Regions from separate parts of the Streptomyces sp. CY-1 genome, predicted to be linked through region 3. Evidence: riboswitches for the same ligand, from Rfam matches in the RefSeq annotation. Region 3 holds a riboswitch; each other region holds the start of a gene.
The links. A riboswitch is a leader RNA that binds a small molecule or an ion and turns the genes downstream of it on or off. The one in region 3 is predicted to bind cobalamin.
Positions count from the first base shown of each region.

Region 1: another riboswitch for cobalamin. It lies ahead of metE (5-methyltetrahydropteroyltriglutamate--homocysteine S-methyltransferase); the one in region 3 lies ahead of ACK1X7_RS09425 (CbtB domain-containing protein).
Region 2: another riboswitch for cobalamin. It lies ahead of ACK1X7_RS08325 (ABC transporter substrate-binding protein); the one in region 3 lies ahead of ACK1X7_RS09425 (CbtB domain-containing protein).
Region 4: another riboswitch for cobalamin. It lies ahead of ACK1X7_RS13310 (cobalamin biosynthesis protein); the one in region 3 lies ahead of ACK1X7_RS09425 (CbtB domain-containing protein).

Region 1 is NZ_CP178393.1:1,930,876-1,937,919, reverse strand. It holds gene ACK1X7_RS07980 (zinc-dependent alcohol dehydrogenase family protein) at 1-497, opposite strand, end outside; gene ACK1X7_RS07975 (AraC family transcriptional regulator) at 601-1,554, shown strand; gene metE (5-methyltetrahydropteroyltriglutamate--homocysteine S-methyltransferase) at 1,675-3,993, opposite strand; cobalamin riboswitch at 4,157-4,366, opposite strand; gene ACK1X7_RS07965 (hypothetical protein) at 4,516-4,725, opposite strand; gene ACK1X7_RS07960 (helix-turn-helix domain-containing protein) at 4,873-5,787, opposite strand; gene ACK1X7_RS07955 (endo-alpha-N-acetylgalactosaminidase family protein) at 5,937-7,044, opposite strand, start outside.
Region 2 is NZ_CP178393.1:2,004,571-2,011,614, reverse strand. It holds gene ACK1X7_RS08335 (carboxymuconolactone decarboxylase family protein) at 164-640, shown strand; gene ACK1X7_RS08330 (RNA polymerase sigma-70 factor) at 717-1,640, shown strand; cobalamin riboswitch at 1,685-1,912, shown strand; gene ACK1X7_RS08325 (ABC transporter substrate-binding protein) at 1,968-3,014, shown strand; gene ACK1X7_RS08320 (FecCD family ABC transporter permease) at 3,011-4,024, shown strand; gene ACK1X7_RS08315 (ABC transporter ATP-binding protein) at 4,021-4,857, shown strand; gene ACK1X7_RS08310 (response regulator) at 4,956-5,642, shown strand; gene ACK1X7_RS08305 (acyltransferase family protein) at 5,828-6,763, shown strand; gene ACK1X7_RS08300 (epoxide hydrolase family protein) at 6,774-7,044, shown strand, end outside.
Region 3 is NZ_CP178393.1:2,245,951-2,252,994, reverse strand. It holds gene ACK1X7_RS09440 (ABC transporter permease) at 1-229, opposite strand, end outside; gene ACK1X7_RS09435 (ABC transporter permease) at 226-1,173, opposite strand; gene ACK1X7_RS09430 (ABC transporter substrate-binding protein) at 1,175-2,737, opposite strand; cobalamin riboswitch at 2,770-2,969, opposite strand; cobalamin riboswitch at 3,591-3,735, shown strand; gene ACK1X7_RS09425 (CbtB domain-containing protein) at 3,774-3,995, shown strand; gene ACK1X7_RS09420 (CbtA family protein) at 4,017-4,778, shown strand; gene cobF (precorrin-6A synthase (deacetylating)) at 4,817-5,593, shown strand; gene rpmF (50S ribosomal protein L32) at 5,710-5,880, opposite strand; gene ACK1X7_RS09405 (GTP-binding protein) at 6,070-7,044, shown strand, end outside.
Region 4 is NZ_CP178393.1:3,094,232-3,101,275, forward strand. It holds gene ACK1X7_RS13300 (inorganic phosphate transporter) at 1-647, shown strand, start outside; gene ACK1X7_RS13305 (hypothetical protein) at 661-930, shown strand; cobalamin riboswitch at 1,069-1,286, shown strand; gene ACK1X7_RS13310 (cobalamin biosynthesis protein) at 1,451-2,434, shown strand; gene ACK1X7_RS13315 (cobyric acid synthase) at 2,431-4,059, shown strand; gene ACK1X7_RS13320 (putative cobaltochelatase) at 4,124-6,256, shown strand; gene cobO (cob(I)yrinic acid a,c-diamide adenosyltransferase) at 6,256-6,852, shown strand; gene ACK1X7_RS13330 (cobyrinate a,c-diamide synthase) at 6,846-7,044, shown strand, end outside.

The DNA.
Region 1 (7,044 bases), 320 kb from region 3:
GACACCCCGCCCGAGCCCTGGACCAGGAGCGCATCGCCCGGGCCGACTCCACTCACCGCCGACCACGCGGTGAGCGCGGCACACGGAAGCGTGGCCGCTTCCTCGAAGGACAGATGCTCCGGCACGGCGACCAGGCTCTGCTCGTCGACGGCGAGGTATTCGGTGAGCCACCCATCGCGCTGTGTCCCGTGCAACTCCCCCCACCCGGGGAACCGACCGTACAGCCAGGTCGGATGGAAGGTGCTCACCACGCGATCCCCCACCCGGAACCGCGAAACCCCGTCCCCGACGGCCTCCACGACCCCCGCGCCGTCGGAGAGCGGGATCCGCCCCGGCGGCACCTCGATGGAATACCTGCCGGAGACGATGAGCAGATCGCGCGCGTTGATGGAGCTGGCTTTCACGCGGACGAGCACTTCGCCCGCCGACGGAGTCGGCACCTGACGCGTGGCCGGGGCCACCGGGCCGCCGCCCGCCACCACCTGGAATGTTCGCATTTCCCCTCCTTTGTTCTTGGACCACTCCACGATAGGGCGGCCCGGCTGGACGATATGTATCCTGGCGTCCACGGCTTGGCGCAGATCGTCCAGGAGGGTGGAGATGGATCCCATCGACGACCTTCTCGCCACCATGAAGATCGAGGACGCGCGATATGTGCGGGTGGACGCCCATGCGCCGTGGGGCATCTCGTTCCCTCCCCGGGACCTCGCCCGGCTGGTCCTGATCTCCAGTGGTTCCTGCCGGCTCGTCGCGGACACGCTCGCCGGGCCGCAACGGCTGGAGGCGAACGACTGCTTCCTGGTCCGCGCGGGCGTGAGCTTCACGCTTCAGGACACCGAGGGCAGCGAGGTCGTCGACTGCGACGGACTCATCTCCCAGGCTCCCGGCGGCGCGGCGCGGGTCGGGGGCGACGGTGAGCTGACGCGGATCGTGTCCAGCCGGTTCGCCTTCGACGCCGTGGCGGCCGAACCGCTCTTCGCGCTGCTGCCGCCGTTGTTCCGGCTGAACCTGGACCACACCGCCGGCCACCTCCTGCGCACCACGTTCGATCTCATCGCGAGGGAGAGCGCCGCAGGCGGGCTCGGCGGTGGCTTCATCATGAGCCGGCTGTCCGATGTGCTCTTCGTCCAGGCACTACGGACCTGTTGCGCCGATGTCGGGGGCGGCGCCGTCGGCTGGATCGCCGCACTGCGAGATCCCCGACTCGCCGTCGCCATGCGGGAGTTGCACACGGACCTGGCCCATCCGTGGACGGTCGACGAACTCGCCCGCAAGGCGGGGATGTCACGCTCGGCGTTCGCCGCCTCGTTCAAGGAGAAAACGGGGGATACCCCGCTCGGCTACCTCACCTCATGGCGCATGTACCGGGTGAAGGTGCTGCTCCGGGAGACGCCGTTGAGTGTCCAGGAGATCGCGGTCAGGGTCGGCTATGACACGGGGAGCGCGTTGAGCCGTGCCTTTTCGGCCAGGGAAGGCGTCACGCCCGGGGCCTGGCGGAAGTCGATGGACACGGCGCACCGTGCGCGTCCCCTGTCCGGCGCGACAGCCGCCTGACCACGGGAGAGCCTTCGGCATCCGGCAGCGGGGCCGGAGCGCGACGTGGCGCGCTCCGGCCCCGGCCGGTCGTCCGGATCAGGACGCGGACTGTCCGGGTCAGGACGTGGACTGTCCAGGTCAGGACGCGGGCAGCTCGCCGCGGACCGTACGGGCCGCGGCGACCAGGTTCTCCAGCGAGGCCCGGGTCTCGGGCCAGCCGCGGGTCTTCAGGCCGCAGTCGGGGTTGACCCACAGCCGCTCGGCGGGGATGGCCTTCAGGCCGGTGCGGAGCAGTTCGGCCGCCTCCAGCGCGCTGGGCACGCGCGGGGAGTGGATGTCGTACACACCGGGCCCGGCCTCGCGCGGGTAGCCATGGGCGGCGAGCTCGCGGGCCACCTGCATATGGGAGCGGGCGGCCTCCAGACTGATGACATCGGCGTCGAGGTCGTCGATCGCCTGGACGATGTCGCCGAACTCGGCGTAGCACATATGGGTGTGGATCTGGGTGCCGGGCCGTACGCCACCCGTGGTGAGGCGGAAGGCTTCGGTCGCCCAGGACAGATAGGCGGGCCGGTCCTCGGCGCGCAGCGGAAGGGTCTCGCGCAGGGCGGGTTCGTCCACCTGGATGACCGAGGTCCCGGCCGCCTCCAGGTCGCCCACCTCGTCGCGCAGGGCGAGGGCGACCTGGCGGGCGGTGTCGCCGAGGGGCTGGTCGTCGCGGACGAAGGACCAGGCGAGCATGGTGACCGGGCCGGTGAGCATGCCCTTGACCGGGCGGTCGGTGAGGGACTGGGCGTAGGCCGTCCAGCGCACCGTCATCGGCTCGGGGCGCGAGATGTCACCGGCCAGGATCGGCGGGCGGACGTAGCGGGTGCCGTACGACTGGACCCAGCCGTGCTGTGTGGCGAGATAGCCGGTGAGCTGCTCGGCGAAGTACTGGACCATGTCGTTGCGCTCGGCCTCGCCGTGCACCAGCACATCCAGGCCGGTCTTCTCCTGGAAGGAGATCACCTCCTGGATCTCGGCCTTGATGCGCTCCTCGTACCCGGCCGTGTCGATCCGACCCTCGCGCAGATCGGCACGGGCGCTGCGCAGCTCGCCGGTCTGCGGGAAGGAGCCGATGGTGGTGGTCGGCAGCAGCGGCAGGCGCAGGTGGGTGCGCTGGGCCGTGGCGCGCTCGGCGTACGGCTGGGAGCGGCGCGCGTCGGCCTCGGTGACCGCGCCGGCGCGGTCGCGGACGGCCGGGTCGCGGGTGATGGGGGAGTTGGCGCGGGAGGCGAGCGCGGCCCGGTTCGCGGCCAGTTCGGCGGTGATCGCGTCGGTGCCGCGGGCCAGGCCCTTGGCGAGGGTGACGATCTCCGCGGTCTTCTGCCGGGCGAAGGACAGCCAGCGCAGGATCTGCGGCTCGATGTCCCGCTCGGCCGCCGCGTCGAGCGGCACGTGCAGCAGCGAGCAGGAGGCGGCCACATCGACCCGGCCGGCAAGACCCAGCAGGGTGCCGAGCCTGGCCAGGGACTTCTCCAGGTCGTTGACCCAGATGTTGCGGCCGCCCACGACACCGGCGACCAGTCGCTTGTGGGGCAGCCCGCCGACGGCGGCCAGCGCGTCCAGGTTGGCGGCGGCGGCTTCCGTGAAGTCCAGCGCCAGCCCCTCGACCGGGGCCTTGGCCAGCACGGGCAGGGCCTCGCCGAGCCGGTCGAAGTACGAGGCGACCAGCAGCTTCGAACGGTCGGTGAGGGCGCCGAGATCGCGGTAGGCGCGGGTGGCGGCGTTCAGTTCGGCCGGTGTGCGGTCCTGGACCAGGGCGGGCTCATCGAGCTGCACCCACTCGGCACCGGCCGCCCGCAGATCGGCCAGCACCTCGGCGTACACCGGAAGCAGGCGGTCCAGGAGGGTGAGCGGCTCGAAGTCCGCGGGCGCGCCGGGGGCGGGCTTGGCGAGGAGGAGGTAGGTGACGGGCCCGACCAGGACCGGCCGCGCGGCCAGACCGAGGCCGAGGGCTTCCCTCAGCTCCGCGACCTGCTTGGCGGAGTCGGCCCTGAACACCGTGTCCGGGCCCAGCTCCGGAACCAGGTAGTGGTAGTTGGTGTCGAACCACTTGGTCATCTCCAGCGGCGCGACATCCTGCGTGCCGCGCGCCATCGCGAAGTAGCCGTCGAGCGGATCGGCGGCGACGGCCTCCCGGTGGCGGTCGGGGATCGCGCCGACCATGACGGTGGTGTCCAGCATGTGGTCGTAGTACGAGAAGTCACCCGTGGGAACTTCGTCGATACCCGCCCCGGCAAGCTGCTGCCAGGTGGCGCTGCGCAGTTCGGCGGCGGTGGACTTGAGCGCGTCGGCGGTGACGCGGCCCTTCCAGTAGCCCTCGATCGCCTTCTTCAGTTCCCGGTTCGGGCCCTGGCGGGGGTAGCCGTACACGGTGGCCCGTGCTGCCGCGGCTGCGGACTTCGGTGTCACGGAGATCTCCTTCGCGAGATGAATCCCTGAGATCCCGGCGACGGGAGGAGAGCGCGAAGGGTGACGTACCGGGCTTTCGGCCTCGCGCGGCAAAAGCCTGGCCACTGCCCGGTATGTACGCCGACCCGCCCTCGAGGTCACCGAGATGTCCGCGCACGAGTGGTTCGTACGCGGGCAGATGGCAGGTCTTCGGACTCACGGGCGCGTCCTCTTGGGGGAGGACACCTAATGGCCGTCGCTTCCCAGGTCCGTCTCACCGGACCCAGTGCGTATGACGGCGGTCGTTCCCGCTCACCGCTGCGGGGCAGTCCCGGATTCCCACCGGGTTCCCTCTTACGACGCATCCCGCCTGGCCGACGGGGCGAACCAACTACGCCCGCCAGCCTACGGGGCCGTCCGGCGCTGTGCAGGGGGCGGTCCGGAATTCGGGACGGTGAATTGGAACACGCGATGGCCGAGGATACGGCCGGTGCCGCCCGGGCCGACACCGGCCGCACCCCGCCCATCAGCGAACTCAGGGGATCAGCACGCGCCGGAGTCCGACCCGCCCGCCAGATTGACCGGGACGGTGACGAAGGAGAACTGGTTGCTGGCACAGACCCCGGGGAAGGCCGTGCTGCTGGAGTTGTTGACGGTGACATCGGGCGCGTCGTCCGCGATGGCACCGCCCGCGCCGACGGCGAGGGACGCGGCGGTGAGGGCGAGCGTGGACAGGGCGGTCCGGATACGCATGGGAACTCCTTGCTGAGGATCTGCCGCCGGATATGACCGGCTTCGCATGCATGGTGCCCCTTTGGCGGGGCAATCGCGGCCCACCATCCCCCCAATGGCGGAAGCCGCCCCCCGCAGCCGTCCGGCCGGCTTAAGGCGGACTTCCGGTCATCCGCCGCCGCGCCGTCCGTCGTCCGCCGGTGCGGACGGCGGGATCGTCGGTGGGCGGCTGGGGTCGGGGATGCGGTCGGTGAAGCCGCCGGGGACCGAGCGGCACTGCTGCTCGCGGAAGTGGACCGGTGCGGTGCCCACTCGGCGGGCGAACAGTCTGCTGAAGTAGGCGGGATCGTCGTAGCCGACGCGGCGGGCGATGGCGGCCACCGGGAGTTCGGTGCCGACCAGGAGTTCCTTGGCGCGGCCCAGCCGGATGCCGAGGAGGTAGTCCTTGGGGCTGCACCCCGCGCCGCGGCGTACCGCGGTGCGCAGTTCGGCCGGTGTCATGCCGTGGCGGGCGGCGTGTTCGGTCACCGAGAGCGGCTGGAAGGCGTCCCGGGCCAGGGCCTGGAGCACCGGATGTCCGTCGGCGCCGGTGTCGGCGCGCAGGCGGCGGAGGGCGACGAGGAGTTCATGGACGGCGGCTGCGGTCTCGACCTCCAGGAACGGGTTGCCCTGGCGTGCGGCGCGGGCGATCCGGCCGATGGCCGTACGGGCGGTGGCGGTGTCGGTGAGCGCGACCACGGGGCCGTCCGCGTCGAGATAGCCCAGGTCGGCGTAGGCGGCGGTGGCCGGTCCCGTGAAGTCGACGAACGCCTCGTCCCATCCGGTGTGCGGGTCCGGGGCGTAGTGGTGGGTGACCCCGGGGGTGAGCCAGAGCAGCGCGGGTGCGGTGACGGTGCGGCGGCGGCCGTCCGCGCCGCGGAACCAGCCGCGGCCCGCGCTGATGACCACGGCCACATGGTGGTCCAGGACACGCGGGCCGACGACGGGCAGGACGCCGTGCTGGAGGCCGACCCCCAGACACACCAGGCCGAGCCGGTGATGGGCCGGGCTCGGCGTGAAGTACCGCATCCAGGTGTGATACATCCGCGGCGCCCTCCGGTCGGCTGCTCCCATCTCGCCGATCTTCGTCCACGGACTGCCCGGCCGCCAGGGGGAGGGGATGACCAGGGGTGGGGGTGGCGGAGGGAGCCGGCCCGCGGATGTCCTCGCGCTGCCCCGCTCCCTCCGCCGTGTCAGTCCAGCTCCGCCACCGTGAAGGAGTCGAGCGTGAACTCCGCGGTACCGCTGTCGCCGGTCTTCCGCAGCCCCACCCACATCTCGCCGTCCGCGGGCGCGGTGACGGTGTAGCTGTGGGTGGCCCGCCCGGTGGCGGCGGGCAGGGGGGTGCGCTCCAGTTCGCGCGGTTCGGGGTCGTCCACGGCCGTGATCCAGGCGTACTGACCGGCCGCCTCGTTGGCGTACGTCAGGCTCACCCGGTAGCGCCGCCCCGGGCGGAAGCGGGCGGTGTGGGGCACCGTGCGGTAGACGAGGCCCGCGTTCTCGCCGCGTGACTTGAGGGACTGGCCGCCTTCGAGCACATCGTCGATCACCTTGCCGTTCCATCCGGCCTGGGTGAACGGGGCGTGCCGCTGGGCGATATGGGTGCGGGGGTCGGTCACCCCGCCCGCGTCGCCCTTGACGAACGGGCCCCAGCCCTGGGGCACCCGCTCGAAGTCCTCGTACACCAGGGTGCCGGGCTTCGCCGTGCGCTGGGCCCGCACCACCCGCAGCCGGTCGAAGCGGACCCGGGCGCCGCCCTCGGCCACCGCCAGGGTGAGGATGACCGGTCCGCCGCCGTCGGGCACGGTGAAGGAGGTGAACATCCGCTGGAAACGGGTGCCGTGTTTGCGGTCGGCGGCCATGTGGTTGGCGGCGGTCGAGGTCTCGGTCCAGTTCTCCGCGGTGACGCCGTCGGCGGTGTGCACCCGCAGCGCGGCCCGCCGCCGCTCACCGGCCTTCGCGCCCACTTCCACCTGTACGGAGGCCATATAGCCGCCGGGGGCCAGCCGGTCGAGTCGCTGGCCGACGGTGGCGGCCGCGCCCTCGCCGATGACCAGCTCGTAGTCGCCCAGCGCGCTGCGTTCGACGGTGGCCGGGCCGGTGGTCTGCCAGCCGCGCAGCGAACCGGAGTGGAAACCGGGGTCGTACAGCGGAGTGCCCTCGCCCCAGCCGGGGGCCGCCTGGGCGCGGGCCCGGGAGCGCAGCACCACGTACGGGACGTCGGGGTCGGCGGTGATGCTGATGTGGCCGTCGCGCACCGCCAGGGTGACCGGCTCGGCGCGCCCCTGGTCGGTGAGGCGG
Region 2 (7,044 bases), 240 kb from region 3:
TCAGAGCGGTGATGGACGCCGTACAGGCGCTGTACAGACGCCGTACGGCTGCCGAGCCGGGCCGACGGCGGGGGAGACGCGGGTCACATGCGTCCATGTCACAGCGGGTCGGGCTACCCCGTCTCAGGGGTGTAGCCACTGAACGACCACAGAGGAGCACACCATGGACGCGCGACTGAACTACTCCGCCAGCCAGACCGCCGGCAAGGTCCTGAGGCCCGTCATGGCGGCGGGCAGGGCGGTCAAGGAGTCGCCGCTGCCGGTGGCGACGCAGGAGCTGGTGGCGATACGGGTGAGCCAGATCAACGGCTGCGCCGTCTGCATCGACATGCACACCAAGGAAGCCGCCGCGGCCGGTGAGACCCCGGTGCGGCTGAACCTGGTCGCGGTATGGCGGGAGGCCACCGTCTTCACCGATGCCGAACGGGCCGCGCTGGCGCTGGCGGAGGAGGGGACCCGGGTCGCGGACGCGGCCCGTGGGGTCGGCGACGAGGTGTGGGCGAATGCCACCGAGCACTATGACGAGGAGCAGCTCACCGCGCTGGTGATCCTGGTCTCCTTCATGAATATGGTGAACCGGCTGAACGTCATCACCCAGCAGCCCGCGGCCGGTGACTACGAGGCCGGGCAGTTCCACTGACCGGCAGCGGCAACAGCAATGCCAGCGGGAACAGCAACGGCGTCGGCAACGGGCCCAGAGGAAAGGGGGATTCGGCGTGAACAAGGTCGAGGAGTTCGAGGAGCTGCGGCCGCTGCTGTTCTCGATCGCCTATCGGATCCTGGGCAGTGTGAGCGAGGCCGAGGACGCGGTGCAGGAGACCTGGCTGCGCTTCGACGGCTCGGCGACCCGGCCCACGTCGACCAAGGCGTTTCTCTCGGCCACGGTGACGCGGATCTCGATCGATGTGCTGCGCTCGGCGCGCGTGCGACGGGAGGAGTACGTGGGCCCGTGGTTCCCCGAGCCGCTGCTCAGCGATCCGTATCAGGATCCGGCCCGGGCGGTGGAGCTGGCCGACTCGGTGTCGATGGCGGCGCTGTTGCTGCTGGAGCGGCTCAGCCCGCTGGAGCGGGCGGTGTTCGTGCTGCGGGAGGTGTTCGCCTTCGGGTTCGACGAGGTCGCCACGGCGGTGGGACGTTCGGAGGCGGCGTGCAGGCAGTTGCTGGTGCGGGCGCGGCGGCATATGGAGGCGGGGCGGCCGCGGTTCGAGGCGGACCGGCGGGAGCGGCAGGAGCTGGCCACGCGGTTCTTCGACGCGCTGAAGGACGGCGATGTGGGCGCGCTGCGGAATCTGCTGGCCGCCGATGTGCAGTTGGTCGGGGACGGCGGCGGCAAGGCCCCGCGGCTGGCCAAGGCCGTCATGGGCGCGGAGAACGTGGCCCGGCTGCTGGGCACGGTCTTCCCCTGGCTGCTGCGGATCGATGTGTCGTTCGAGCTTCATGAGGTCAACGGCCAGCCCGGCGCGGTCTTCCGGGAGCGGGACGGCAAGGTGCTCCAGACCTTGGTCCTCGATGTGCTCGACGGGCAGATTCAGGCCATCCGCGCGGTGATCAATCCCGACAAGCTCGGCCACCTCGGACCGGTCGGCGACGCCTGGGCCGTCGACCGCGAGGTGCGGCGGGCCCGTCGGCGGTCGACCTGACCCCGGGACGTGGTCTCCCACCCGTGACCAGTCCGACACCCTGATCGTTCGACGATCTTGATAGTCTCGGGGAGCCAGTCGTGCCACATCCGAGGCCAGGGAATCCGGTGTGAATCCGGAGCTGACGCGCAGCGGTGAGGGGGACGGGCGGGGCATGTGACACCCACTGGGAGGAGTCCGTGACGGCCGCGAAGCCGCCGCGGACGAGCCCGGGAAGGGGCCCCGTCCGGACGAACCCGAGTCCGAAGACCTGCTGGCACCTCCGCGCCCCGTGCGGGGAGGACGTCCGTAGGCCAGGCTCCGCGTACGAGCCCCGACAACCGAGGCATGCCCGTGCTCCGCTCTGCCCGCCGTACCGCGGCCCTCCTGCTCGCCCCCGCCCTCCTGCTCACCGCGTGCGGTGGCTCCGGCGGCGACGGCGCGGCCGGCACGAAGCCCGCCGGTGCGGGCTTTCCGCGCACCATCGACAACTGCGGCCACAAGGTCACGGTGAAGTCCGTCCCCAAGCGTGCCCTCTCGCTCAACCAGGGCACCACGGAGATCCTGCTCTCCCTCGGCCTCGCCGACCGCATGGCGGGCACCGCCACCTGGACCGACCCGGTGATGAAGGGCCTGGAGAAGGCGAACGCGACGGTGCCGCGCCTGGCGGACAACGCGCCGTCCTTCGAGAAGGCCCTGGACGCCGAACCCGACTTCGTCACCGCCTCGTTCGTCTCCACCCTCGGCAAGGGCGGCGTGGCCACCCGCGAGCAGTTCGAGAAACTGGGCGTGCCCACGTATGTCTCGCCGTCCGACTGCTCGGCGGGCCGGGACCCCGACAGCGGTGGCGACGGCTCCCGCAGCAAGCCGCTCACCCTGGACGCCGTCTACGGCGAGATACGCGACCTGGCCCGCGCGTTCGGCGTCGACGAGCGTGGCGAGAAGCTCGTCGCGCGGTTGCGGCAGCGGGTGCGTACGGCCGCCGAGGGAGTGGACGCCTCCGGCGTCTCGCTCATGTACTGGTTCGCCAACTCCCAGTCGCCCTACCTCGCCGGCTGCTGCGGCGCGCCGGGCGCCATCACCCGGGCCGTCGGGGCGAAGAACGCCTTCTCCGACACCCACGACGAGTGGCCGCAGATCAACTGGGAGACCGTGGCCGACCGCGACCCGGACGTCATCGTCCTCGGCGATCTCACCCGCAAGCAGCAGACCGCGGAGACCGCCAAGGCCAAGATGCGTTTCCTGGAGACCAACGCCGCCACCCGCAATCTCACCGCCGTGAAGAAGAAGCGGTACGTCCTGCTCAGCGGGCAGGCGATGAACCCGTCCATCCGCACCGTCGAAGGGGTCGAGCAGGTCGCCGCCGGGCTGCGCGACTTCGGACTCGCCAAGTGACCCCCCGCCTCCGGCTGCTGATCGCGGGAGGGCCGGCCGCGCTGCTCGCGTCGATCGCCGTCGCCGTGACCATCGGCCCCGCCGACATCTCCACGTCCGACGTCTGGGCGGCGGTCTCCGCCCATCTCGGCCTGGGCGAGAGCACGTTGCCACCGCTGCGCGACGGCATCGTATGGAACCTGCGCATGCCCCGCACCCTGCTCGCCGCGGTGTGCGGGGCGGGGCTGGCCCTGTGCGGGGCCGTGATGCAGTCCCTGCTGCGCAATCCGCTGGCCGACCCCTTCGTCCTCGGGGTGTCCTCCGGCGCCTCCACCGGTGCCGTCGCCGTGGTCGTCCTCGGCGTGGGCGGCGGGGCCGTGTCGCTGTCGGCGGGCGCGTTCATCGGCGCGCTGCTCTCCTTCGGCCTGGTCCTGATGCTCAGCCACAGCCTCGGCGGCAGCACCGACCGTGTGGTGCTGTCCGGGGTGGCCGCCATGCAACTGTTCTCCGCGCTGACCTCGTTCACCGTCCTCACCTCCGCGGACGCCGACACCACCCGCGCCGTGCTGTTCTGGCTCCTCGGCTCGCTCACCGGCGCCGGCTGGAGCGATGTGCTGCTGTGTGCCGTCGTCCTGGCCGGCGTCCTCCTGGTCTGTCTCGGACACGCCCGCACCCTGGACGCGTTCGCCTTCGGCGAGGAGGCCGCCGCAGCGCTCGGCGTCCGGGTGGCCCGCACCCGCCTCGTCCTGCTGTGCGCGACGGCGCTGCTCACCGCGACCCTGGTCAGCTCCGCCGGGGCCATCGGCTTCGTCGGCCTGGTCCTCCCGCATGCCACCCGCGCCCTCACCGGGTCCGGCCACGCCCGCCTCCTGCCGGTCACCGCACTGGCCGGAGCCATCTTCCTGGTGTGGGTGGACACCGCCGCCCGCACCGTGATCGACCCCCAGGAGGTCCCGGTGGGCGTGGTGACGTCCCTCATCGGCGTACCGGCCTTCGTCGCCGTGCTCTACCGCGGCCGGAGGAAGACATGACCGACTCCCTTCCCGCGGACACCGCGGACACCGCGGACACCGCGGACACCGCCGACGCGGCACCCGGACTCCGCGCGGACCGGGTCAGCCGCCGCGCCGACGGCCGGCTCATCGTCGACGGCGTCACCCTCACCCTGCGCCCCGGCGAGACGCTGGGCCTGCTCGGCCCCAACGGCTCCGGCAAATCCACCCTGCTGCGGCTGCTCGCCGGGATCCTCGCCCCCTCCGCCGGAGTCGTCACCCTGGACGGCCGCCCACTGCCGAGAGTCGGCCGCCGCGCCACGGCCCGCCGTATCGCCACCGTCGAACAGCACGCCCACACCCAGACCGAACTGACCGTCCGCGAGGTCGTGGCCCTTGGCCGGATCCCGCACCGGCGCGCCTGGTCGTCGTCCACCGCCACGGACACCCGGGCCGTGGACGCGGCCCTGGAGCGCACCGGGCTGACCGACCGGGCCGGTCAGTCATGGCACACCCTCTCCGGCGGCGAACGCCAGCGCGCCCAGATCGCCCGGGCCCTCGCCCAGGAGCCGTACGAGCTGCTGCTCGACGAGCCGACCAACCACCTCGACATCCAGCACCAGCTCGACCTGCTCGACCTCGTCGTCGGTCTGCCGATCGCCACCGTCATCGCCCTCCACGACCTCAACCTCGCCGCGATGTACTGCGACCGCCTGCTCGTCCTCCGCGAGGGACACGTGGTGGCCGAGGGCACCCCCCGCCAGGTGCTGACCCCGTCCCTGATCAAGCAGGTCTACGGCGTCCGGGCCGATGTCACCCACGATCCGGGCCACCCGGTCATCCGCTTTCTGCGCCGCACACCGAAGCCGTGAGGCGGCGGCAGGTATCCTGCCGAGCGGTTGCATGAACGACGGCGGCTGGACGGTTCTGGCGCGCTTTACCACTAGGCGGCTCTGGAAGGATCCACCACGTGAGCGATGCCGCGGACACCCCGCCCCCCGAGGACTCCCCGATCCGGGTGCTCATCGCGGATGACCAGGCGATGGTGCGCACCGGGTTCCGGCTGATTCTCGACTCCCAGCCCGGAATCGAGGTGGTGGGCGAGGCCGCCGACGGCTCCGAATGCGTGGAGCTGGCCCGGCGGCACCGCCCCGATGTGTCCCTGGTCGACATCCGTATGCCGAAGCTGGACGGCCTGGAGGCGACCCGGCTGCTGGCCGGCCCTGGAGTGGCGCAGCCGCTGCGGGTCGTCGTGGTCACCACCTTCGACCAGGACGACTATGTGCACACCGCGATCCGCAACGGCGCCTGTGGCTTCCTGCTCAAGGACGCCGGTCCCGAACTCCTGGTGGAGGCCGTGCGGTCGGCGGCGCGCGGTGGTGCGCTGGTGTCTCCCGCGATCACCGTGCGTCTGCTGCGGCAGTGGGCGAGCCGGCCCGGCGCCGCCACCGGGGCGAACCCGCTGACCGGCCGGGAGCTGGATGTCGCCCGGCTGGTGGCGGTGGGCCGGACCAATCAGGAGATCTGCGGCGAACTGCATCTGTCGCTGTCCACGGTGAAAACCCATCTGAGCAACATCCAGACCAAGCTCGCCGTCCGCAACCGCGTGGAGATCGCGGCCTGGGCCTGGGACACCGGAGCGGTGCGCAACCGCTAGGGCCCCTCTGGCGGATCTCCGCGGCGTCGCGACGCCGCGGCCGGACCCCTCCGCAGAGGCCCGGCGCGGCGCGCTCCCCGCACAAGGCACTGCCGTTGGCCCGGCCCCGTGTGCTCCGCATCACGGAAACACCCCGTGTGCTCCGTATCACGGAAACACCCCGTGTGCTGCAGACAGTTCACGGTATGACGCACACTCCCACGGCCTTCCGCCCCCGGCGGGACACGGCGCCGGGCCAACGGGCCACGGGGCTGTCGCGGCGCCTGCGCGGCCACCGGGCATCCCGCTCCGGCGGTCGTATGCCGAAGGCCGCGTTCCGGCGCGACATCCAGGGGCTGCGCGGGCTGGCCGTCACGCTGGTCGTGCTCGCGCACGCGGGAGTCCCGTACGTCATCGGCGGACACACCGGGGTCGATGTCTTCTTCGTGATCTCCGGATTCCTCATCACAGCGGGCCTGCTCAAGGAGGCCGAACACACCGGATCGGTGTCCCTGCGGCGCTTCTGCGCACGGCGCGCGGTGCGCATCCTCCCGCTCGCGACCCTGGTCGCGCTGGTCACCATGGTGGGCTGCCGGCTCTCCGCCTCGAAGATCCGCTACCCCGAGTTCGGGCATGACGCGCTGGCCGGTGCCCTGTACGTCATGAACATCGACCTGGCGGTCTCGGGCACCGACTACCTCGACGAGGGCAGCGCGCCGTCGCCCTTCCGGCACTTCTGGTCGCTGTCCATGGAGGAGCAGTTCTACCTCCTGTGGCCCGTCCTCCTGCTCGCAAGCCGGAAACTCATCCGGCTGAGTGCGCGGCGAGCCGACCCCTGCGGCTGCGGGGCTGCGAGCCGGACCAGCGCGACGCCGTCAAGGACCCCACCCGCCGGGAAGCCAACCGGCAGGGCGCCCGCCGCGCCGGTGCCGCCGTGGTCGATCCGAAGCCATGGCTGTGCCCCGGTCGGGTGGGTGCCCGGTGGCCGTGGGCGACACCTTCGTCTACCGCGACGAGAGCCACCTGGCCGAGTCCTACGTCGAGGCGCTGGCTCCGGTGCTGCGGCAGGAGCTGCGGAAACAGGGGGTGACCGGGGACTAAGTACCCAGCTTTTCGGCGGAGGGGCGTGGCGCGGCTTGTAGGGTACGTGCCATGCCCGATGCCCCGCCCCGCCCCGAGCCGTTCACCCCGCAGACCGCACCCGCCGCGCTCGAGGACCTCCGCACGCGGCTGCGCGCGACCCGCTGGCCGGACGCGCCCGAGGACGCCGGGTGGTCGCTCGGGACCGACCTCGACTACCTCCGCGAGCTCGTCGCCTACTGGGCGGAGGAGTTCGACTGGCCGGCCCAGGAGGCGGCGCTCGCCCGGCTGCCCCGCTTCCGCGTCCGGCTCGGCGGCCTCGGGATCCACTTCGCCCACGTGC
Region 3 (7,044 bases):
GGATGTCCGTACCGAGCGGATGCCCCGCGCCGGGCGGCTGCGACGGCAGCGCGTCCCGCGCCGACGGCGCGTCCCCGGCCAGCCACGGCCCCAGCAGGGCCACCAGCACCGGCACACCGAGCAGCACCAGACCGATCCACGGACGGCGGGGCCGGCCGGAGCCCGCGGCGTCGGCCTTCTCCCGTACGGTCACGCCCTCCCGCGAGGTCACGCCCTTCCGCCGGGTCATGCCGTCACCTCCCGGCGTGGGGCCAGCCGGTGGGCGGCCAGGTCGCCGAGAAGGTTCACCACGATCGCGGTCCCGGCGAACAACAGCGCGTATGTCTGCACCTGGGGCATGTCCCGGTTCTGCACCGCCTCGACGAAACCGCTGCCCAGCCCGCGGAAGCCGAACACCGCCTCCACCAGCACGGCACCGCCCAGCAGCCCCTCCACACAGCGGGCGAACTGCTGCGCGGCGGGACCCAGGGCACCTGGCAGCACATGGCGCAGCACGACCGTCCGCTCCCGCATCCCCAGCAGCCGCAGATGCTCGGCGACGGGCCCGTGCCGCTCGGCCGCCACTCCGGCGCGGATCTGCCGGGCCAGATCGCACAGGTGCCGGGCGGTCAGCACGGTGACCGGCAGCACCAGTACGGACGGCTGGGCCAGCAGCGCGGCCGTGTCCATGCCGACGGCGGTGGCCGGAAGCAGCCCGGCGGCCAGCGACACCGAGGCGACCAGCAGCAGCCCGAGCACGAACTCCGGGACGGCGTGCAGCACCACGGCCGCCGTGTTCAGCGTCCGGTCGAGGCGGCTGCCCTCCCGCAGCCCCGACACCGTGCCCAGCAGCGGCGCCAGCACGGTGACCAGCACCAGCGCCGGTACGCCCAGCAGCAGCGTCACCCCGACGCGGCGGCCGATGTCATCGCCCACCGGCACCCCGGTGGTCAGGGAGTTCCCGAGGTCGCCGGTGAGCAGATTGCCGAGCCAGTGCCCGAAGCGGGCCCAGGCGGGCTCGTCCAGCCCCAACTGGGTGCGCAACGCCGCCACCTGCTCGGGCGTGCCGAGTTCACCGCGGAGGACGTCGGCCGTGTCGCCGGGCAGCAGCGAACCGACCGCGAACACGGCGACGAGTACCACCAGGCACTGGAGGACGGCCAGCAGCAGGCGCCGCAGAACGTAGGCGCGCACGTCAGCCGATGCGGACCCGGTCGAACCGCGCCCAGTCGTGCGAGTTCGGCGGTGCGGCGCGCAGGCCGCGGACCGATGTGCGGATGGCGTCATTGGCATCGGAGAACGCCCACACCAGCAGCCCGGACCCGTCCCGGGCGAGCTTCTGGGCGCGGGCGAGCAGCGCCAGCCGGTCCCGCTCGTCGCGGGTGGTGCGGGCGCGCTCCAGCAGCGCGTCGAACCTCTCCGAGGCGTACTGCGTCTGGTTGCGGGCCGCTCCGCCACGGACCCGCTGCTGGAGGAAGTCGGAGACGGGCAGCGTGGAGGAGGTGTTGAAGGCGGCGACCCCGTTGGTCTTGATCTCGCTGAAATAGGTGCTGGAGGCGCGGGTGTTGGCGGTCAGCCGCAGCCCCACCTCGCGCAGTTGCTGTGCCATCAGGTCCGCGGCCGGCTCCCACGCGGCGTCGACCGAGCTGGTCTCCACGGTGATCTTCAGCCCGTCCGCACCGGCCTGCTGCACGAGCTTCCGCGCCTCGTCCACGTCCCGCTCGCGGGGCTCCAGGACGTCGGGGTAGCCGCGCAGGCCCATGCCGAACAGGTCGTTCCCCGGCTCGCCGTGCCCGGCGAGTGCCACGCGCACCAGCGCCTCCCGGTCCAGCCCGAGCTGCACGGCGCGCACCAGCCGCGGATCGTCGAACGGCTTGCGGCCGATGCGCAGCAGCAACTGCTGGGCGGTGGCCCGTTTCACGGTCAGCAGCCGCGTCGAGCCCTCCGCCTTCAGCCGGTTCACGGAGGCACCGGCCATGTCGGCGGCGTAGTGGACCTGTCCGGACAGCAGGGCGTTGAGCCGCGCCGACTCCTCGTTGGCGGGGACGATCTCCAGCTCGGCGATGTGCGGGGCGCCGTCCCAGTGGTCCGCCCAGCGCCGGTAGCGGGCGGTGCCGCCGGGGGTGAACGAGACGTAGGTGAAGGGGCCCGAGCCGACGGGCTTGCCGAAGTCCGTCGTCCCGTCGGGGATGATCTCGGTGCCGGGCCCGGCGAAGACGGTGGGGAACTCGAAGTTCGGAGCCTTCAGCGTGAAGACGACGGACCGTTCGCCGTCGGGCCTGCCGGCCCCGAAGTCGATCGCCGAGAGCAGCACCTGCGAGGGGGACCCGGTGCCGGGGTCGGCGGCGCGGCGGTAGCTGTAGAGGACGTCCTTCGCGGTGACCGGCTTCCCGTCGTGGAACTCGGCCTCGCGCAGACGTATGCGCCACCGGGTGCCGGACGCGTCGCTCTCCCAGGACTCCGCGAGCCGTTCACGGACGGACATGTCGTCCGCGTAGGTGCCGAGCGTGTCGTACAGGGCCTTGGCGCGGGCCTGGTCGACGAAGTTCGGGGCGACATGGGGATCGAGGGTCTCCTGCGAGCCCCCGGCCGTGAACGCGGCGCGGAACCGGTCGCCGCCGCCCCCGTCCGTCCCGTCCGCGCCGCACCCGGTGAGCAGTCCGGAGGAGGCCAGCGCCAGGGCGCCTCCCGCGGCAAGCACCGCTCGTCTGCCGGGCTCCGTCGGGTGCGCCCGCTCCGTCCGGGCATGCGTCGTCACAGCCGATCCTCTCCGGGGTGTCCTCGCCCCTGCCGTCGGACCGGCGACGGGTCAGTCTCCTGGCTCCCGGATCGTCGCTCACCTCCGCCTTCCCATCCGCGGCCGCGGACAGTGACGTGCTGGAGGACCGCTCCCCGGTCACAGTGGCGGGACCGCGCCGGACTCGCACCGGCTTCCTGGTCCCCGTCGCCTCGTGCCCTCATTGTGGCGCACCCGGCGACGGGTCCAGGAGCAGGGGCTCGTTCCACGGAGCGGCTTCTAGCGGTCGGTGAGCGAGCGGCGCCTTCGGCCTTCCGTACGCCGACGGCTGTTCGCCGAGCCGCCGGTGGCCGGCCCGTGACCGGTGAGGAGAACCGTGAGGGCCGCGACCGCCATCACCGGGGTGAGGGCGACTTGGGGGAGCGCGACCGCGAAGCCGTAGAGGCCGATGGCCGCTCCCTGGCGGCCGCGTGGGGCCAGCGCGGTCGCGGCGGTGGATCCGCAGACGGTGACGATGCCGAAGCCCCGCTCCGCGCAGGGCTGTGGTCAGCAGAATGGGCAACAGATGGTCGCTGGGGGCCTGTAGCGGGGCGCGCAGGCCGAGCGGGAGGGCACCGAGGACGAGGGTGCGGGTCCAGCCGAGTACGCGCAGCGCCGTTTTGACGCAGAGCTGGGTCAGGACGGTGGTGGCCATCGGGACGGCGGTGACGAGTCCGGCACCGAACTCATCCGCTCCTCATGATCAGATGGCAGATCCCGTCGTCGCGGACACCGAGACGCCGAGGGTGTCGGCCTACCGCGCGGTCGTTCGGTTGACCTCGCGCGGTCGGCGGTGACCCGACCGTCTCGCCAGGTGGGCGGTCTTGGCCATGAACGCGACACGCGGTACGGTCGGTGCGATATCGACGACGGTAAGACGGAAGCCGGTGGGAATCCGGCACGGTCGCGCCACTGTGAACCAGGGGTCCCGGATGGGATCTGTGGTGAGTCAGACCCGTAGCCGTCGTCCTGTGCACCACCGAGATGGGACGCGAACTCCCTTAAGGAGGGCCTGGTCATGGCGCAGCATGTCGCGCAGCCCACTGCCACCACCCCCGAACTGCCCGCCACGTTGCCGCTGAAGGCGATAGCTCCCTGGGCGGTCTTCTTCGGCATCCTGATGCTGGTCCTGCTGTATTTCGTCGGCGCCGAGCAGGGCGCCACCGCCGTTGTCTCCGGTGAGAACGTTCATGAGTGGGTGCATGACGCCCGTCATCTGCTCGGTTTCCCCTGCCACTGATGTGAGGGACGCCGCACAGTCATGAACTCCGCAATGGTGAGAAATCTGCTGATCCGGGGCATGCTCGCGGGTCTGGGGGCCGGTGTGCCGGCCCTGGTCGCCGCCTATTTCCTCGGTGAGCCGAACGTGGACCGTGCGATCAGCTTCGAGGGGGCCCACGCTCCCGCGCATGAGCATGAGGTCGAGCTGGTTTCGCGTGGTGTGCAGTCCACGGCCGGGCTGGCCACCGGTGTCCTGGTCTATGGGATCGCCTTCGGTGGTATCGCCGCTCTGGCGTATTGCGTGGCCCTGGGCCGTGTCGGCCGTTTCACGCCGCGGGCCACCGCGCTGTTGCTGTCGGGGTGTGCGCTGCTGGCGGTGTATGTGGTGCCGTTCCTGAAGTATCCGGCCAATCCGCCCGCGGTCGGTAACGCCGACACGATCGGTAAGCGTACGGCGCTGTACTTCCTGATGATGGTGCTCAGTGTGCTCCTGGCGGTGGGGGCCACGATGGTGGGCAAGCGGCTCGTGCCGAGGTTGGGTACCTGGTATGCGACCGTGGTGGCGGTGGCGGCGTTCGCCGTGGTGATCGGGGTGGCGTTTGCCTTCCTGCCTGTGGTCAATGAGGTGCCGGGGGACTTTCCCGCCACGGTGTTGTGGCGGTTCCGGTTGTCCGCGCTGGCCATGCAGGTGATTCTGTGGGGTGGGTTCGGTCTTCTCTTCGGTGAGCTTGCCGAGCGGTTGCTGAATCCCAGGCCCGCGACGGCCGATGAGAGCCGGACGGTGGCAACCGCCACGAACTGACCCTCGAGGAGTACGAGTAGCTGATCGCGAGCCGTCGCATGACCACGCAGCAACGCCGGATTCTCGTCATCGGTATCGGAGCGGGGGATCCCGACCATCTGACGCTCGGGGCGGTGAAGGCGATGGGCCGCGCCGACGTGTTCTTCATCGTCGGCAAGGGAGACGTCAAGTCCGCACTCACGGACCTTCGCCACCGCATGCTGGACGAGGACGCGCGGGCGCCCCACCGGGTGGTGGAGGTGGACGACCCGAGCCGGGACCGGCGTCCGATGGACCGGGGCGACTACACCTCCGCCGTCCAGGACTGGCGCACCCGTCGCGCGGACATCTTCGAGCGCCTGCTGCGCGAGGAGATGACGGCCGAGGAGACCGGTGCGTTTCTCGTCTGGGGCGACCCGTCGCTGTACGACAGCACCCTCGGGATCCTCGCCGACATCGAGGCACGCGGCTCCGTCTCCGCGAGCGTCGAGGTCATCCCCGGCATCAGCAGCGTCTCCTCGCTCGCCGCGCGGCACCGCATTCCCCTGAACCAGGTGGGGCGGCCGGTGCACATCACCCCGGCCCGCCGACTCGCCGACGTGGGCCAGAACGACGATGGAGACATCGTGGTGATGCTCGACGCACACGAGTCGTTCACCCAGGTCGAAGGGGACGACGTATGGATCTACTGGGGCGCCTACCTCGGCACGCCCGACGAGCTGCTGATCGCCGGGCCACTGCGCGAGGTGTCCGACCGGATCCGGCAGGTGCGGGCCCAGGCGCGTGACCGGCATGGCTGGATCATGGACACCTATCTGCTGCGCGTCGTGGAGTAGTCGGCCCGCGTGGGCGCCCGAGGTGGACGTGGGAAACAGGCCGGGGGCGGGAAGCGCTGCGCCGGTGTTTCCCGCCCCCGGTCCGGGAGCGGCCGCCGGACCCTCGATTTGAGCGGTCAGCCCTCGGGGTGCAGCAGGCCGCGCCGGTAGGCGGGGACGAGGTGGCGCGGCACCCGGTGTTCGCGGCCGTCGATGGTGATCGTCACCAGTTCCGGTGTGCTCGCCTTCCACTGGGCGCGGCGGTGGCGGGTGTTGCTCCGGGACATCTTCCGCTTGGGCACGGCCATGTCGTCAAGGGTCCTTCGCTGTTTTCGGCAGGTGGTCAGCCGCAGCGTATATGAAAATGGGTACCGTTTCCATGTAGTCTTCGTGGTGACACTGTGACGTCGTCATCCAGGAGGAGATGTGCCGCTGGTGCTGCTACGGGTGCGCAGAACCGCCCACGCCGTCGTGACCGCCCTTGCCCAGGCGGCGGAGTGAGCGCCGGCGCGGACACGGGCCGGGGCCTGCTGGGCCTGGTGTGCGGCAACACCCCGGAAGTCCGGGGGCGCGTACTGGACCTGCTGCGGGGTGCCTCGCCCGACGCGCTGGTGCTCTCGGTCTCGGTCCACGCCGACGGGACGGGGCGGTACCCCTTCGTACAGCGTTTCGTCATGGGCGGTGCGGAACGGCGGCGCGCCTCGCTGTGTCAAGGAGCCACCGGAGACCCGGCGGTGATCATCCGGCAGGATCTGGACACCATCGCCCGGACCGCCTCACGTCCGCATGTCGTGCTCGCGCTCCCCGACACCGTGGACACCGCGCCGTTTCTCGCCGAGCTGTGGCGGACCCCACTGGGCAGGACTGAGCTGTCGCATCACTACGAACTGGCCCCGACCGCCGTCGGCGTGGACCCCGGGCGCCTGCTGAACGATCTGCGCTGTGTGCACCGTGCCACCCGGGTCTTCGGCCACGACCCGAATGCCGCGCCCCTCACGGTCGCCGAAGCCGCCGCCCGCCAGTTGGAGGCGGCCCAGGTGATGGTGGTGCGGGGCGGGCCGGGGGAGGGGGACGGCCGCCGGGAAGGGTGCCGCGCCCTGCTCGGCCATCTCAACCCGTCCGCAGTGGTCCATGTCGACTCGGACGACGCCGATGTCACCGCGCTGACGGCTCTGGCGCGGTCCGACTCCGGCTGGAGCACGGCCGGACCGGCCGACCGTCTCGACATCGTCGCCCCCGTCGTACGCCGCCGCGGCGTCGACCACGGCGTGTCCTCGGTGTTGTGGCGGTCCCGGCGCCCGCTGCATCCCGAGCGGCTGGCGGCGAGCCTGCCGCGCGTCATGCCGTCGGTGGTGCGCAGCCGCGGACACCTGTGGATGGCCACCCGCCCGCGGACGGTCATCTCCTGGCGCTCAGCCGGGCGCCACCTCGAACTGCGGGAGGCGGGAGGCTGGTTGGCGGACGAGGACACC
Region 4 (7,044 bases), 850 kb from region 3:
CACCCGACTCCGACCCGCCGCTGTGGGTCATCGTCTCGGCGGGCCTGGCCATCGCGCTCGGCACCTACCTGGGCGGCTGGCGCATCATCCGCACCATGGGCAAGGGCATCACCGACATCCAGCCGCCGCAGGGCTTCGCCGCCCAGACCGGCGCCGCGACCGTCATCCTCGCCTCCTCCCACATCGGCTTCGCGCTGTCCACCACCCAGGTCTGCTCCGGTGCCGTGATGGGTGCGGGTGTCGGCCGTAAGGGCGCGGTGGTGCGCTGGTCGACCGCCGGCCGCATGGTGGCCGCCTGGGTGCTCACCCTCCCGGCCGCGGGCCTGGTGGCGGGCGGCGCCGCGCTGCTGGCCGACCAGGGGAACGCGGGGATCACGGCGGTGGCCGTGCTCGCCGTCCTGGCCTGCGGGGCGATCTGGGCGCTGTCGCGCCGCAAGCCCGTGGACCACACCAACGTCAACGAGGTCGGCGCACAGGAGCCGGTGGGCGCCGTCACGGCCGCCCTGCGGTCCGTGGCCCCGCCGCCCGCGGGTGCGAAGCCCGCCGCCCCCGAGAGCGCGGCCGAGGCCGCCCCCGAGAGCGGCATCGCCGAGCACACACCCGAGCAGACCCCCACCCCCGCCGCCGCGAGCAGCACCACCCGCTAAGGAGCCATGGAACATGAGCATCGACTGGGCGGCCCTCGGCCAGGTCTTCGGCGTCAGCCTCGTGGTGACGGTCGGCATGGTGGGCGTCTTCACCCTGGGCATCCTCGGGACGTCCCGTAAGGCGGCGCCGGAGCAGGGCGGCGCGGCTGCCGTCTCCGGTGGCGCGGCCGCCGTGTCCGGTGGCGGGGTCGGCGCCTCCGCGCTCGCCCGCACCGGGGCGTACGCCTGCTTCGCGCTGTGCGCCGCGGCCGTGGCGTACGGCATCTATCTGATCGTCGCCTGAGGCTCGCGTCCTCATCGACCCACCGGCCGCCGGATGGTGGCGCTGACCAGCGCCGACCGTCCGGCGGCCGCCTTATGTCCGCCAGTGTCTGTGGGGCTCGGCACACTCGGGCGTCAAGGGTCATATGCGAGTTGACGGCCATTCGCGGCCCATGGTGGACTTCCCGAGCCAAACGGCGGCAGGAGAGGAAGCCGGTGAGAATCCGGCGCGGTCCCGCCACTGTCACCGGGGAGCACTCTCCCATCGCCTGTATGGGGTCACGGCTCGACCGTACGGTTCCTTTCGTACGCGGGGCTGGAAGACCGGGAGGGGCGCGGATCCGGGAGCCAGGAGACTTTCACCGCCGGTCACGTCGAACCAGGGCGCGGACCCTGAGTGAGGACATACCGCCATGCCCGGCACCTCCACGCCGCCAGCCTCCTCTGTCCCCGCTGGCTCCTCCGGCCCCTTCGGTTCCCCTGGCCCCTTCGGCCCCTTTGGTCATGCATGGTCGCGCCGAGGCGTGACGGCGGCCTGACGGATGCGTGCCGATCACGCCTCGTTCGCGTGCGGTGCGGCCCTCGGCTTCCTCGGTGATCTCGCCACGGGCGATCCGCGCCGCGGCCATCCGGTCGCCGCGTTCGGGCGCGCCGCCGCGGCCGCCGAGCGCCGGCTGTGGCGTGACCACCGCGGCTACGGGGCCCTGCACACCGCGTTGTGCGCGGGCGGCGCGGCCGCCGGTGCCGCGCTGCTGACCCGCGCCGTACGGGCCCTGGGCGGGCGCGGTGGCGCGGAGATCGCGCTGACCGCCGCCGCCACCTGGGCCGTGCTGGGCGGCACGACGCTGGGCCGTGAGGCACGGGCCGTCGGCGGGGCCCTGGCCGCGGGGGACCTGGAGATCGCCCGGGAGCGGCTGCCGCATCTGTGCGGGCGCGATCCGCAGGCGCTGGACGGGCCGCAGATCGCCCGCGCGGTCGTCGAATCGGTCGCCGAGAACACCTCCGACGCCGTCGTGGGCGCGCTGGTGTGGGGGGCCCTGGGCGGCGTGCCGGGGCTCATCGGCTTCCGCGCCGTCAACACCCTGGACGCCATGGTGGGCCACAAGTCGCCGCGCTACCGGCGGTTCGGCTGGGCGGCGGCCCGGCTGGACGATGTGGCCGGCTGGCCCGGTGCGCGCCTTACGGCGGTCCTGGCGACCCTCACCGGCCCCGATCCGCGCGGTGCGCGGCGCGCCTGGCGGCGCGACGGCCGGCGCCATCCGAGCCCCAACGCGGGCCCCGTGGAGGCGTCGTTCGCGGGCGCGCTCGGCGTACGGCTGGGCGGCACCCTCACCTACGGCGGCCGGGTCGAGCACCGGCCGGTGCTCAACTCCGGCGGGCGGCCGGTGGAACCGGCCGACATCGAGCGGGCGATACGGCTGTCGCGGCGCGTCGGCGTCCTGGCGCTCGGGGTGTCCATGGCGGCCCGGCCGGTGCTGAGGGCGTTGACGGGGCGGCCCCGGGCCTTGGGAAGGGGCGGCGGATGAGCGGGATACGCGGTAAGGGCGGCACGGAAGGTTCCGGGGCGCGCGGCGGGGGGCTGCTCGTCGCGGGCACCACCTCCGACGCGGGCAAGAGCGTCGTGACGGCCGGGATCTGCCGGTGGCTCGCCCGTAAGGGCGTCACCGTGGCCCCCTTCAAGGCGCAGAACATGTCGCTCAACTCCTTCGTCACCCGGGAGGGGGCGGAGATCGGGCGGGCGCAGGCCATGCAGGCCGCCGCCGCGCGCGTCGAGCCGAGCGCGCTGATGAACCCGGTCCTGCTGAAGCCGGGCAGCGACCGCAGCAGCCAAGTGGTGCTGCTGGGCAAGCCGGTGGGCGAGCTGAGCGCGCGCGGGTACTTCGGGCGCTCGGAGCCGGCGGCGAACCCGCCGTCGGGCGTGGCCTCCCCCGGGCAGCCGCGGCCCTCGGGGCGGGAGGCCCTGCTGGGGACCGTCACGGAGTGCCTGGAGGAGCTGCGGCGCACCCATGACGCGGTGATCTGCGAGGGCGCGGGCAGCCCGGCCGAGATCAATCTGCGCCGTACCGACATCGTCAACATGGGGCTGGCGCGCGCCGCCGGGCTTCCGGTCGTGGTGGTCGGGGACATCGACCGCGGTGGCGTCTTCGCGTCCTTCTTCGGCACCACCGCGCTGCTGTCGGCGGCGGACCAACGGCATGTGGCCGGCTATCTGGTGAACAAGTTCCGCGGCGATGTGAGCCTTCTGGAGCCCGGTCTGGAGATGCTGCGCGACCTCACCGGGCGCCCGACCGTCGGTGTGCTCCCGTTCGCCCACGGGCTGGGGATCGACGAGGAGGACGGGCTGCGGGTGTCGCTGCGCGGGGCGGTGCGGGAGAGCGTCGTGGCGCCCCCTTACGGCGCGGACGTCCTGCGGATCGCGGTGGCCGCCGTGCCGCTGATGTCCAACTTCACGGACGTGGACGCGCTGGCGGCCGAACCGGGCGTGATCGTGCGGTTCGTGGACCGTCCCGAGGAGCTGGCCGACGCCGATCTGGTGGTGCTGCCGGGCACCCGGGGCACCGTAAGGGCGCTGGAGTGGCTGCGCGAGCGCGGGCTCGCCGACGCGATCGCCCGGCGGGCCGCCGAGGGCCGTCCGGTGCTGGGCGTCTGCGGTGGCTTCCAGGTGCTCGGGGAGCGCATCGAGGACGAGGTCGAGTCGAAGGCCGGGACGGTCGCCGGGCTCGGGCTGCTGCCGGTGCGGGTGCGGTTCGCGGCGGAGAAGACCCTGGCCCGGCCGGTGGGCGAGGCGCTCGGTGAGCGGGTGGCGGGCTACGAGATCCACCACGGGGTCGCCGAGCTGCTCGACGGGGCCGAGGAGCCCTTCCTGGACGGCTGCCGGGTGGGCTCGGTGTGGGGCACCCACTGGCACGGCTCACTGGAGAGCGACGGCTTCCGGCGGGCGTTCCTGCGCCGGGTGGCCGCCGCCGCGGGCCGGGCGTTCGTACCGGCCCCGGACACCCGCTTCGGCGAGCTGCGCGAGGAGCAGCTCGACCGGCTCGGCGACCTGATCGAGGAGCACGCCGACACCGACGCACTGCTGCGGCTCATCGAGAAGGGCGTCCCGGAGGGGCTGCCGTTCGTCCCTCCGGGGGCGCCAGGGGGGACGTCGTGACCCACCCCGACATCCACAGCGACACCGGACCGGGACACCCACGCACACCAGGAGGTACCGCCGCGTGACCACCACCTACCCCTTCAGCGCGATCGTCGGCATGGACGGTCTGCGGCTCGGCCTGCTCCTCAACGCCGTCTCACCCGCCGTGGGCGGCGTCCTGGTGCGCGGGGAGAAGGGCACGGCCAAGAGCACCGCCGTAAGAGCGATCGCGGCGCTGCTGCCCGCGGTCGACGTGGTGGCCGGGTGCCGGTTCTCCTGCGATCCGGCCGCGCCCGACCCGTCCTGCCCGGACGGGCCCCATGAGCCGGACACCGGCGAGGCGCGCCCCGCGCGGATGGTCGAACTGCCCGTGGGCGCCTCCGAGGACCGCCTGGTCGGCGCCCTCGACATCGAGCGGGCGCTGTCGGAGGGGGTGAAGGCGTTCGAGCCCGGACTGCTCGCCGACGCCCACCGCGGGGTGCTCTACGTCGACGAGGTCAACCTGCTCCACGACCATCTGATCGACCTGCTGCTCGACGCGGCCGCCATGGGCGCCTCCTACGTGGAGCGCGAGGGGGTGTCCGTACGGCATGCGGCGCGCTTCCTGCTGGTGGGCACCATGAACCCGGAAGAGGGCGAGCTGCGGCCGCAGTTGCTGGACCGCTTCGGTCTCACAGTGGAGGTCGCGGCGTCCCGGGACACCGATGAGCGGGTCGAGGTGGTGCGGCGGCGGCTGGCCTACGACGAGGACCCCGAGGGGTTCGCGGCGCGCTGGGCGGCGGACGAGGAGGCCCTGCGGGAGCGCATAGCGGCGGCGCGCGCCCTGCTGCCGCGGGTGCGGCTGGGCGACCGCGCGCTGCGGCAGATCGCGGCGGTGTGCGCCGGGTTCGAGGTGGACGGGATGCGCGCGGACATCGTGACGGCCCGTACGGCGACCGCGCTGGCCGCCTGGGCCGGACGCACCGATGTGCGGACCGAGGACGTACGGGGGGCGGCGCTGCTGTCGCTCCCCCACCGCCGGCGGCGGGCTCCGTTCGACGCGCCGGGGCTCGACGAGGACAAACTCGACGAGATCCTGCGGCAGTTCGAGGAGGACGAGCCGGAGCCGGATCCCGACCCGGGCCCGGAGGGCCCCGACAGCCCGGACGACGGCCCGGGCGGCCCCGACGGCCCCGGCGGCGGTCCCCAGGAGGACGCGGGCGACGGGGCCGGGGAGCAGGCGCCGCCCGCCGCACCCGAGCCGTCCGTTCCCGACCAGCGCACGGGTGAGCACGAGACGGCCGATCGCGAGACCGATTCCGCCCGGGCCGATGGCGACGACGGGGCGGACGAAGGTCCTGGCGGAGGCGGCGGTGAGCGGGCGGCCGTGGGCGCCGCCGAGCCGTTCCGGACCCGGCGGCTCGACGTCCCCGGTCTGGGCGAGGGCGCGGCCGGGCGCCGGTCGCGGGCCCGCAGCGCCCACGGCCGCACCACCGGGGCGCGCCGCCCCCGGGGGACGCTCTCCGCGCTGCATCTGACGGCGACGGTCCGGGCGGCCGCCCCGCATCAGCGGGCGCGCGGACGGCGCGGTCCCGGGCTCCTGGTGCGCCGGGACGATCTGCGCGAGGCGGTGCGCGAGGGCCGGGAGGGCAATCTCGTGCTGTTCGTGGTGGACGCGTCGGGCTCGATGGCCGCGCGGACGCGGATGAGCGCGATCAAGGGCGCGGTGCTGTCGCTGCTGCTCGACGCCTACCAGCGGCGGGACAAGGTCGGGCTGATCACCTTCCGGGGCTCGGACGCCGAGCTGGCGCTGCCGCCCACCTCGTCGGTGGACGCGGCGGCCGTGCGGCTGGAGCGGCTGCCGACGGGCGGCCGTACGCCGCTGGCGGCCGGGCTGTTGAAGGCGCGGGAGGTGCTGCGGGTGGAGCGGCTGCGGGATCCCGCACGCCGTCCGCTGCTGGTCGTGGTGACCGACGGGCGGGCCACGGAGGCGAAGCGGTCCGGCGGGCCCACGCCGGTCGAGCGGGCCGGGCGCGCGGCGCGGATGCTCGCGGGCGACGGGGTCGCCTCGGTGGTGGTGGACTGCGAGTCGGGGCCGGTGCGGCTGGGGCTGGCGGGCGCGCTCGCCCGTGAACTGCGGGCCACGCCGGTGACGCTGGACGAGCTGCGCGCGGACAGCGTGACCGCGCTGGTGCGCGATGTACGAACCGTATCGAACCCTCGGAGGGCCGCCTGATGCCGCAAGGACAACCGACCGTCGTCCCGGACGACGGGCTGACCACCCGCCAGCGCCGCAACCGTCCGCTGGTGTTCGTCCACACAGGTCAGGGCAAGGGCAAGTCGACCGCGGCGTTCGGGCTGGCGCTGCGGGCATGGAACCAAAACTGGCCGGTCGGTGTATTCCAGTTTGTAAAGTCCGCGAAATGGCGGGTCGGTGAGGAGCGTGCGCTGCGCGTCCTCGGCGACTCGGGCGAAGGGGGGACCGTCGCATGGCACAAGATGGGCGAGGGCTGGTCGTGGGTCCAGCGCGACATGGCTTCCAGCGAGGAGGCCGCACGCGAGGGCTGGGAGCAGGTCAAGCGCGATCTCGCGGCGGAGACATACCGGCTCTATGTGCTGGACGAGTTCGCGTATCCGATGCACTGGGGCTGGGTGGACCCCGACGAGGTGGTGTCGGTGCTGCGGGACCGGCCCGGGACGCAGCACGTCGTCATCACGGGGCGTAACGCACCGGCGCAGTTGGTGGACTTCGCCGACCTGGTCACCGACATGTCCAAGGTCAAGCATCCGATGGACACCGGTCAGAAGGGCCAGCGAGGCATCGAGTGGTGAGTATCCCGCGTCTGGTGATCGCGGCTCCCGCCTCCGGCAGCGGGAAGACGACGGTCACCGCGGGGCTCATGGCCGCCTTCGCGGAGCGCGGTCTGGACGTGTCCCCGCACAAGGTCGGCCCGGACTACATCGACCCTGGCTATCACGCGCTCGCGATCTCCTCGGCCGCCTCCTCGGCCGGGCGGTCCCGGG